Hahella chejuensis KCTC 2396: one gene and its partner. The protein of the gene in region 2 interacts with the protein of the main gene of each other region in a pairwise test. Links are inferred from orthologs where the notes say so. Each region holds a gene or a part of one and is shown on either strand. Other genes may lie near its edges.

Region 1 (5,402 bases), 2.6 Mb from region 2 along the record:
GACGCGCCTGTCGCCGCAACCATTTTGCCGCAGTTGGCGCAAGCCTACGCCGAGAAAGGCGTTGAGTTGCGGGGCTGCGAGCGAACCCGGGAAATCCTGCCGCAGGCGTTGAGCGCAGTGGAAGCGGATTGGTCCGAAGAATATCTGGCGCCGATTCTGGCGATCAAGGTAGTTGAAAACCTGGATGAGGCGATAGCTCATATCAATCACTATGGCTCGCATCATACTGACGCGATCGTGACGGAGAGCTACAGCAAAGGCCGTCGTTTTCTGACGGAGGTAGACTCCAGCTCGGTGATGATCAACGCATCCACACGATTCGCTGACGGCTTTGAATATGGCTTGGGCGCGGAAATCGGCATTTCCACCGATAAAATTCATGCGCGTGGTCCCGTCGGACTGGAAGGGCTGACCTCACAAAAATACGTGGTGCTCGGAGATGGCCATATTAGGCAGTAACGGGCGCGAGGCGAGTTTTCCTACCTGATCATGCAGGAACATTCTCCCATAGTGCTGCTTGGCGGCACTTTCGATCCCATACATTTCGGTCACTTGCGTACGGCGCTGGAACTACAGCAGCACTTCGGCGAGTCAGCCGAAGTGCGCCTGATTCCCTGTGGCGACCCGCGTCATCGCTCGGCTCCCAAGGCGTCCGGGGAACATCGTCTAGCCATGCTGCGGCTGGCGTTGGAAGGAGAACCAAGCTTGCGTATTGACGAAGTTGAGGTTCGCAGAACTGGCGCCAGCTATACGGTGGATACGCTGTTGGAGCTGCGTCAAGAGGTAGGTAATCTGCGGCCGTTGATATTTGTTATGGGGACTGACGCATTCGAGTCACTGCCAAAATGGCGAAGATGGCTGGAAATTATTCAATTAGCCCATATAATGGTGGTTAACAGACCGGGTTGGTCATTTTGTGAGCAAGGTGAATTGGGAGATTTTTTGCGTCAGCACTCCGCAGAGAGCAATAACGACCTGATACGCCAGCCTGCCGGAAAGGTTGGATTTATTACGCTTACCCAAATGGGAATTTCCAGTTCCAAGGTGCGTGAGCTGATCGGCTTGCGCCTATCCCCCCGTTTCTTACTACCGGATTCGGTGTGGCGATATATTCGCCAGCATCGTTTGTATGGCGCTGTGAATGCCTAGGGCGCTTTTCCTTAATTATTGCAACGCGACAGTTATTGGAAACCGCTTGCGGGCGGCGGGCGCCGCATTATTTAAATATTCTTTAACCCCCCCCTCTATGAGGCGTTATGGAGACTGAAAATCTGAAAGAGATAGTCATTAAAGCACTGGAAGATATCAAAGCAAAAGATATCTCCGTGCTGGATGTAAAAGACCGCACCAGCGTAACGGACTACATGGTTATCGCCAGCGGAACCTCAAATCGTCACGTTAAATCCATCGCGGATAACGTCATTGCTGAAGTCAAAGCCAACGGCGGTCGTCCGCTGGGCTCTGAAGGCGGCGCGGCGTCCGATTGGATCCTGGTGGATCTGGGCGATATCGTGGTTCATGTCATGCTGCCGTCGTCCCGGGAGTTTTATGATCTGGAGCGCTTCTGGCGCGATTCGCCAGTGGCGGAATCCATGTCGCATCACGTGTAATTCCGGCGATAAAGTATTTATTGACGATTAAAGAATTACAGTGCGGATAAAGCTAATCGCAGTGGGCGGTAAAATGCCTGGCTGGGTTGAGCAGGGTTATAACGAGTACGTTAAACGTATGCCTCGTGACATGCCCTTGCAGCTCATCGAAATACCCATGCCCAGGCGTCAAAAGAACGCGGACCCGCATAAGCTCAAGATCCAGGAAGGAGAGAGCATTTTGCAGTCACTGGGTTCCGGCGATCATGTCGTCGCATTGGAAGTCGAAGGCAAGTCATGGTCCACTCCCCAATTGTCGCAACAAATGGAGCGCTGGCGCATGTCCGGGCAGGATGTCGCTTTGCTGGTGGGAGGACCGGACGGGCTGAGCGATGCGTGTCGAGCGAGAGCGAATCAACAATGGTCGCTGTCGCCGTTGACGCTGCCGCATCCGTTGGTTCGAGTGCTGCTCGCGGAGCAGCTTTATCGAGCCTGGACCATATTGCAAGGACATCCTTACCACCGGGAATAATCAATATACCGGCGTCAGGCCTGATCAAGGCGGGGAGACCAAGCGGGCGGGCCGCACAGACGGCCCCGGCCCTGATTGAGGGCGGCTCCAAATTGAAGATTGACTGAGTCGTTTCCCGAATTAAAGGAGAAAAGGAGGTAAGTATGGGAATAATGGAAAGATAGTAAGTACCGTCCTCGGATAGATAGGACTAAGATAATAGCGCCTGCGTCCGCGACCAGAATAATATCTACCGGCGGAGCCTGACATAACCAGCAACTGACGGTATTGACCACAAAGAGCCATGGCTTCCCGAGAGCTGAAAGACCACTTCCGCGAGCAACGCATTTTTTTCCAACGGGCCATTTGGGCTGCACTGGGAGTGATCGCCTTGAGCCTTGCGCTGTTTGCGCGCTATTACTACCTGCAAATCAGCCAACACGAAGTCTACAAGACCCTTTCTGACCGTAACCGCATGCAGTTGCAATCCATCACGCCCACTCGTGGCTTGATCTATGATCGCAATGGCGTGTTGCTGGCGGATAATCAGCCTACGTTTTCCCTCACATTGGTGAAAGAAAGAACGCAAGATCTGGAAGCCACAATCGCGGAACTACAAGACATTCTTGAGATTACAGAAGATGACGTTGAGTCGTTTCGCAAGCGGATGGGGCAGCGTAGGCGTCCATACGAATCGGTGACATTGAAGTCAAGGCTGACGGAAGAGGAGATCGCTCGCATCGCCGTGAACCGACACCGACTTGCGGGCGTTGAAGTCGAGGCTGAGTTGATCCGCTACTATCCGCTGGGCGACACCCTGGCTCATGTGCTGGGATATGTCGGCCGCATCAGCGAGCGGGAGTTGAAGCAGGTCGACCCCGCCAATTACAGCGGCACGCAGTATTACGGCAAACTTGGCGTGGAGCGTCATTATGAAAGCCTGCTGCATGGCTCCGTTGGCTATCAGACAGTGGAAACTGACGCGCGGGGGCGGGTTTTAAGAGTTCTGGATCGTGCTGCGCCAACCCCTGGCTCCGATATTTCCTTGTACCTGGATGTCAATCTGCAGCGCGCCGCCATAGAGGCGCTGGATGGCAGACGGGGCGCGGTCGTGGCGATAGAGCCTTCCACCGGCGGGATACTTGCGCTGGTCAGTACGCCCAGTTTTGATCCCAACCTGTTTGTCACCGGCATCGACTCCGCGACCTATAAAGCATTGCAGGATTCACCTGACATTCCTCTTTTTAACCGCGCGCTGCGGGGGCAATATCCGCCCGGCTCCACCGTCAAACCGTTTCTGGGTCTGGCGGGATTGGATACGGAAACCATCAACGTTAATACCCGGATATGGGATCCGGGGTGGTATCAGCTTAAAAACGATGACCGCAAGTATCGCGATTGGAAGCGCTCCGGCCATGGCTGGGTGGATCTCAATGCCTCCATTGAGCAATCGTGTGACGTTTTCTTCTACGATATGGCTTTCCGTATGGGGGTCGATAACATGTACGCCTATATGGCGCAGTTCGGCTTCGGTGAGCAGACGGTTTACGACATCGACGAAGCTCAGGATGGCATCTTACCCTCACGAGAGTGGAAGCGCGCGGCGCGGCGACTTCCCTGGTTCCCGGGCGACTCCTTGAATATGGGCATCGGTCAGGGCTTCATGCTTTCCACCCCCATGCAGTTGGCCACCGCCACGGCGGTTCTGGCTAATCGAGGCAAGTGGGTGCGTCCTCGTTTGATCAAGACACTGAATGAAAGTGAAGTGACGGATATTGAATCGCCGCCTGACGTCACGCTCAAGCAGGAGTGGTATTGGAACTATGTGATCAAGGCGATGGAAGGCGTTATGCATGGGCGTCATGGCACAGCCCGCTCCAGCGGTAAGGACTCACCCTACAAAATGGCGGGAAAAACCGGGACGGCGCAGGTAATCGGCATCAAACAGAATGCCGTGTATGACGCGGAAGCCATCGCTGAACGTCATCGTGACCACGCTCTTTTTGTCGGCTTTGCGCCAGTGGATAACCCCAAAATCGCAGTGGCGGTATTGGTTGAAAACGGGGGCGGAGGCAGCGGTGCGGCTGCGCCGGTGGCGCGCAAAATGTTTGACGCCCATTTGGTTGGACCCGAACTGGAACCGGGGCGGATGCAGGCGGCTTCGCCCTGAACTAGATTTGTATTGATGCGCGGGCGAGCCCCGTTGCGACTATTACTATAAACATTCGTCCCGACCAGAGTCGGGTGACGCAGATCGATACTTGGGATATGAAAAGCAGCGATTTCGTAAGGCAGTTACCCGGCGGTGAGGCGCATTTCAGTCGCCCTCGCACGCTCGCCAGCGTTCTTCACATCGACGTTCCGCTATTCACTTTGCTGCTGATTCTGGTGTTTGGCGGCTTGTTCGTGCTTTACAGCGGCAGTGAGAAAAGTATGTCCGATGTGGCCAGGCAAGGCATTCACTTCGGCATCGCTTCCGCCTTGATGCTGGTGCTGGCGAGATTTGATCCGCAGGTGTTCAGGCGTTGGGCTCCGTGGGTGTTTTTCCTTGGTTTGGCCGGCCTGGTGGCGGTACTGGTGGTCGGCAGCGACGCCAAAGGCGCTCAACGCTGGCTGAAGATTCCAGGCGTCGGCGTACGGGTGCAGCCATCTGAATTCATGAAACTGGCGGTGCCGATGATGGTGGCCTGGTATCTGTCGGACCGTATCCTGCCTCCTTCCTTTAAGCATATTATCGGGACGCTGATCATTATCTTTGTGCCCGCCGCCTTGATCGCCAAACAGCCTGACTTGGGAACGGCCATTCTGATCGCCGCCTCCGGCGTCTTCGTGTTGTTATTCTCGGGGCTTGGGTTGCGGTGGATTCTCGGCTGTCTTGCTGGCGTTGCGGCGCTGGCGCCGGCGATGTGGTTTTTCGTCATGCACGACTATCAAAAGCAGCGGGTGTTAACGTTCCTTGACCCCGAATCGGACCCTCTGCGCACTGGCTGGAATATCATCCAGTCCAAAACTGCGATTGGTTCCGGCGGCTTTGGCGGCAAAGGTTGGCTGGAAGGCACCCAGTCTCATTTGGATTTCCTGCCGGAGAGCCATACGGACTTTATTATCGCTGTGCTGGCGGAAGAGTTCGGCTATATCGGCGTGGCCTGTATTCTTACCCTGTATATGATGATTATCGGTCGCGGGCTGTATATAGCGGCTAACGGCCAGGATACGTTTTCCCGTTTGCTGGCGGGATCGTTGATCATGACATTTTTCGTATATGTTTTCGTCAATATGGGCATGGTGAGCGGCATTCTGCC
Region 2 (5,967 bases):
GGGGCTGCTTCCGGTTGACTGGCGCTGGGCGCCCTGGCGGCCCCGGGAAGAGACGGAGATTCCCCCGCCGCGTCCTTTTAATCTTGAGCAGTTGCAGAAAACCTTCTCCGGCATACGAATCGATAAGTCCAGTTACTTGGGCGACTTTGATTGGCGAACGGCCGAGACGCCATTGCGTATGAGCAAAGAGGAAGCCGCGTTTTGGCTCGTCGCCATGTCAAACAACCGCAGGACCATTGCTGAGCGTAAAAAACACCTGAAGGAATGGGATTTCTCCAAGCCGGTGGACTATAAGCAGATGCTTTACAATGAAGCGCCCAGCACGCCCTGGTTAATGATCCCGGCGTTCAATCTGCTGTCCGAACAGGAATTTCTGGATCTGGCGCTTACGGAAAAAGAAGCCCGCTATCACGGCGCCGATCTTCAATGGGAGCGGGTGCGCGGTCTGCAATATGTGCTTCCTCTACTGTCGGCGCCGGGAATCGAGCGCCTGAAAGACGCCGCGCGGGCCCACGTCAGCGTGGCGAACTGGCCCGTATCCAATTTCTATCAGACCACCAACTACTTCGTCCTGGCCGCCGTACTGGGCCTGTCCGATCTGTTGACGGACGTGGTGGAGTCCTGGGACGACAAGCTATATAGCGGCGACGCCTGGCACGACCATTACCACAAACCCCAGGAAGTCATTTTCGGTCTACAGGACCCGGAACAGGTCAGCCGCCATTTCCGGCGCTTGAAGTTACGCCTGTCCAACCCTGACTATATTCGCGCCTGGCTGGCTCACACCGGGCTTCAGCATCTGGACTACATCGAGGAGTCGCTGAAACAGGAATCCAACCGGGATCAGGCGGAAAACCAGTTATCCGCGCTGATTGCCGTCAACGCAGCGGAAGTCGCTCCCGTCATGCTGTCCCTGACCAAGGCGTCAAAAGCGCCGAAGATGGCGAAAAACTGGCTGGACGAACATCCACAGGCGGCGGTGACCGGGCTGGCGCACTGCATCGCCAGTCATCGTTCGGGAGCGCTGCGTCAGGACGCCTTGGCCGCATTGCGACTGATGAAGCGCAAAGGGTACGCGGACCTGATGCAGCAGACGGCGGCGCATCAACCGACCCTCGCGGAGACAATAGACGAGGTGCTTAACTATGAGGACCCCGCTGACAACCCGCTTACCGACGCAGAGACGCCAGACTGGTTGCAGACGGGACTCACCCCGAAATCCAAGGCGAAGCCGGTGGATTGGATCGACGCCAACGACCTTCCGCCGATTATCATGGCAGGACGGGCTTTCAACGCACAGCACGTCGCGGCGCTGCTCCTGACCCTGAAAACGGCGGACAGCCAACAGGCGCCTTTTTTCCAGCAACTTAAAGAACAAACAGACGGCGGCTGTCTTGACGCGTTCGCCTGGGCCCTGTTTGAAGCCTGGCTATCGGAGGGCGCGCCCTCAAAAGAGAAATGGGCCATGATGGCGATGGGCTACCTCGGGGGCGACGAATCAGTCATGAAACTGACCCCGCTGATCCGTAAATGGCCTGGAGAATCCCAACACCAGCGAGCAGTGTCCGGCCTGGAAGTGTTGCGGTTGATCGGCTCTAAAACCGCCTTGATGCAACTCAGCGGCATTTCCCAGAAGGTGAAATTTAAAGGCGTTAAGTCCAAAGCCCAGGAATACATGGAGCAAATCGCCGCCGAAAAAGGACTGACCAAGGCGGAACTCGAAGACATGGTGATCCCGGACTGCGGGCTGGATGAAAAAGGCCGCAGGGTGTTTGACTATGGCCCCCGTCAGTTTCACTTCGTATTGGGCTCCGATTTGAAGCCGAAACTCAAGGACGACAGCGGCAAGCTTCGCGACAACCCGCCCAAGCCATCCGCCAAGGATGACGCAGAGCTGGCCAACGACTCCCTGCAGGAGTGGAAGCTGGTGAAGAAGCAGATTCGCGATATGGCCAAGATTCAGGCGGAGCGGCTGGAACAGGCCATGGTGGTGGGCCGTCGCTGGAAGGCGGAGGACTTCGATGCTCTGATCGCCCGTCATCCCTTGATGACGCACCTGGCGAGATTGTTGCTCTGGGGCGGTTACCAGAACGGTCAGCTGGCGGGGACGTTTCGTTTAACCGACGAACAGGATTTTGCTGACGTCAACGATGATCCCTTGGCGCTGGACGGATTTGACGAAGTCGGACTTGTTCATCCCCTGCATCTGACGGAGGAAGACAAAAACGCCTGGGGCGAGATGTTCAGCGATTATGAACTGCTGCCTCCCTTTCAACAGCTCAGCCGGCCGGTGTTCGCCCTGAGTGAGGAAGAGCTGGAGCAACAATCCATGTCCCGTTTCGAAAAGATGAAGCTGCCGGCCCCTACGCTGGTCTTCGGTCTGGAAAAACAAGGCTGGGCCCGGGGCGAGGCCATGGACGCAGGTGGGTTCGACGAGCACTCCAAGCAGTTCGCCGCCGCCAATGTGACCGCCGTGGTCAACTATGAAGGCGTCGTCGGCATGGGGTATATCGAAGCGGATGAAACACTGGAAACCACCGAGATTGTTTTCGTGAAAGGCATGCGCCAGCCCTCCGGTTATGGCTGGGATCAAAAAGATAAAATACTGCCTTTGAAGCAAGTGGACCCATTGGTGATCAGTGAAGTGATCAAGGACCTGAATCAACTTGCAGCGAAGGCCGAACAATGAGCGATCTAGCCCTGCAGCGCCCGCCGGTGGAGCAACGCTACGCTGAAGAGTTAGAGCAACTGGCCGCCAAAGACCGCAAGAGCGTCAAACCGCCGGGCTGGAACCTCTCCCCCCTGGCGGTCATTGACTTTATTTTGGGCGACAAACGCCAGAATATCAGTCCCAAGTTTGTGGGGCGGCGGCGCTTTGTGGAGCGTTGCGTAGCCACCCTGGCGACCAATCGCGGCCTGATGTTGATCGGGCCGCCGGGCTCCGCGAAGAGTTATTTGAGCGAATTGCTCGCCGCGGCGATCTCCGGGGACTCCGGATTAACGATTCAGGGGTCGGCGGGCACGACGGAGGACCAGATCAAGTACACCTGGAACTACGCCTTGCTGCTGGAAAAAGGGCCGGGGCCTGAGTCCCTGGTTCCGGCGCCGGTGTATCAGGGTATGCAACAGGGCAAACTGGTGCGCTTTGAAGAAATCACCCGCTGCCCCCTGGAGATTCAGGATACCCTGCTCTCCATTCTGAGCGACCGGGTGCTGCATATTCCCGAGCTGGAACAGGGGGCGAGCGCCGTCTATGCGCGCCAGGGCTTCAATCTGATCGCGACAGCCAACACCCTGGACAAAGGCGTCAATGAAATGAGTGCGGCGTTGAAACGCCGCCTCAATTTTGAAACGGTGCAACCCATCGCCAGCATTGAGGAAGAAGTGGCGTTAGTGGCGCGAGAAACCGACGCCTTGCTGCAACACGCCGGCATACCGATGACTCTGCCGGTGGACAAAGCCGAGGTGCTGGTGACGGTGTTTCATGAATTACGCAACGCCAAAGTCATCGGCGGCGGCGCTCTGGAGCCGCTTAACTCCGTTATGAGTACGGCGGAATCCGTGTCTGTGGCTTTCGCCGCCTGCGTGCAAGGGTATTATTACAATCAGGGCGCCCTGACCGCAGAGCATCTCGTCTCTGCGCTGGGCTCCACCGCCGCCAAGGACTCCAGTGAAGACCTGAAAAAGATCAGACACTATCTGCATCATGTGGCGGGTAAGCGCAAAGGCGCCGCCTGGACCGAGTTCGCCAATGCGAAACAGGCGCTAAGTGACTACTGATGCTGTCTGACCGTATTCATTTTTTCCCGGTTCGACATCACAGTCCGGCCTGCGCCCGCGCAGTATTCGACTATGCGCTGGCGTTGCGGCCGCAGGCCATCCTGATCGAAGGGCCCAGCGAATATAACCCGCAACGGGAGGAGTTGTTCCTCTCCCATCAGCTGCCGCTGGCGATCTATACCTACGTCGCCAATGACGACCACCGGGCCGGCGCCTACCATCCCTTCTGCGAGTACAGCCCTGAGTGGCGCGCGCTGCAGGCGGCGAAGGCACTCCAGTGCGAGGTGGCGTTCATTGACCTGCCCTGGCCGGAGATCTGCGCATTGCGACTGCAGAGCGCAGACCAGGAAGTTCTGGATCAGGAGCATCGCTACGCCGACGGTGAATTAAGGCGCAGCCGATACATTCAGGCGCTGTGTCAGACGCTGAAAGTGGAAGACTTTGACGCCGCCTGGGACGAGCTGTTTGAAATCGATCCGGCATCCCCTGACGAACTGAAACAGAAAGTCGCCGCCTTTTGCCTGGCGATTCGCACCTTTGAAGACGAAGACCGGGCGCAGCGTGGGCTGCCTCCCGATCCAGTCAATCTGGCCCGGGAGCGCTATATGGCTGACCGGATTCGAGACGTTGGCGAACGCGTATCCGGCGACATTCTGGTGGTGACGGGAGGCTTTCACACCTCCGCGCTGTCTGAGTTGATTACGGCGGAGACGCCGCCCCCGATTTCTGCCGCCTCTACGCAGACCGCGGCCTGGCGGGAACAGGGCGCCGCCCTCACCCCATACAGTTACGCCCGTCTGGATGCGCTGACCGGGTATCAGTCCGGCATGCCCGGACCGGAGTTTTACCATCAAGTCTGGTCGGCGCGTTCCGGCGGTGGCGAATTTCAGGCGCAGCCCCTTATCGACGCCATTGCGCAGCGATTACGCCAGCGTAAACTCACGTTCAGCACCGCCGACCGCATTGCCGCGGAGTGCAGCGTCCAGACCCTGGCGGCCCTGCGCGGCCACCCCGCGCCCTGGCGCGAAGACCTGTTCGACGGACTGAGCAGCGCCACTATCAAAGATGAATTGGCCCATGGCGGCTATCACCCCATGCACGAGGTGATTCATGAGGTATTCCGGGGAGATCGTCAGGGACGCTTGCACGATGAGACAAGCCTGCCGCCTTTGGCGAGGGACATTGACGCTCTCCTGCGATCACTGGATTTATGGCCGACAACGACGCCTCGCCTCGTCTCGCTGAACTTGCTCGAAGCCGGCGATCTGCAGCGCAACCGCATATTGCGACGGCTGCAACTTCTGAACGTTGCGGGATTTGAATTAGTGTCCTCGCCGGACTTCGTCGCCCGGGACGATCTTATGGAGGCGCAGGCGCAATGGAAACTGCGCTGGACGCCGGAATTCGACGCGGGAAAAATCGAAGCCTCCAGATACGGAGCCTCACTGGAGGAAGCCGCCAATCAGCGGTTGCTGGAAATGATGCAACGCAAAGGCCGCCTGGGCGACACGGCGGAGCTGCTTATTCTCACCGCACTGTGCGGGCTGGGCCGCCACGCCCGTAATCTGATGATGGAGTTGACGCAGCAGACGCGTCTTTGCAGTGATTTTGTGGAAGTGGTCTCCGCCTTGAACCACCTGAGCTATCTGCAACGATATGACGATATTCTTGAGTGGGATAATGTCGACGCCACCCGCCCCCTGAGTAACGCTTTATATGAGCGCGCGCTGTTTCTGCTCGACTCGTTGGGGCGTCCCGACCAGGGCTTTGAGTTTGTGGAGGCCATTCGCACTCTGCTGCATTGTCATTTCGCGTTATCGCAGGATTTGGACTGGTCCAGAGAGCCTTTTGCGGACAGCTTGCAAAGCCAGTGCAAAGAGCCGGAGCAATCGCCGGAAATTCGGGGAGCGGCTTTAGGCGCCTGCTTTATGTTGGGCGTCACGCCCGGTGAGAGCATCACCCCCTTTGTCCGGCAGATCGCCACATCGGAATTGGGCGACTTTCTGGTGGGTCTGTTTCGCATCGCCAGAGAGACCGTGCAGCGGCATCCGGATTTGATCAATGTGATTCATCAGGTGATTCAGGGTTATGACGCGCACGCCTTTATGCAGGCGCTGCCCAGCCTGCGTCTGGCGTTCACTTACTTCACCCCGCGGGAAAAACTGTATTTGGCGGATCATTTGCCCG

The links. Proteins that work in one complex are often made in the same cells at the same time.
Region 1: the proteins of HCH_RS14895 (region 2) and rsfS interact in binary tests that used the Escherichia coli proteins (3 or more experiments, as listed by UniProt). The link is inferred for Hahella chejuensis KCTC 2396 from one-to-one orthologs.

The regions. Positions count from the first base shown.
Region 1 is NC_007645.1:5,960,396-5,965,797, reverse strand. What follows is about bases 1-2,933. They hold rsfS (ribosome silencing factor), read left to right. Parts: upstream 1-1,256; coding sequence 1,257-1,610; downstream 1,611-2,933. Other genes in these bases: mrdA (penicillin-binding protein 2), read left to right, coding at 2,405-2,933; rlmH (23S rRNA (pseudouridine(1915)-N(3))-methyltransferase RlmH), read left to right, coding at 1,651-2,121; nadD (nicotinate-nucleotide adenylyltransferase), read left to right, coding at 490-1,149; HCH_RS26225 (glutamate-5-semialdehyde dehydrogenase), read left to right, coding at 1-459. Outside these bases: more of mrdA, read left to right, coding at 2,934-4,270; rod shape-determining protein RodA, read left to right, coding at 4,369-5,402. UniProt on the Escherichia coli protein: Functions as a ribosomal silencing factor. Interacts with ribosomal protein uL14 (rplN), blocking formation of intersubunit bridge B8.
Region 2 is NC_007645.1:3,405,956-3,411,922, reverse strand. Bases 1,734-4,732 are described here. They hold HCH_RS14895 (ATP-binding protein), read left to right. Parts: upstream 1,734-2,685; coding sequence 2,686-3,780; downstream 3,781-4,732. Other genes in these bases: HCH_RS14890 (DUF5682 family protein), read left to right, coding at 3,780-4,732; HCH_RS14900 (WGR and DUF4132 domain-containing protein), read left to right, coding at 1,734-2,689. Outside these bases: more of HCH_RS14900, read left to right, coding at 1-1,733; more of HCH_RS14890, read left to right, coding at 4,733-5,967.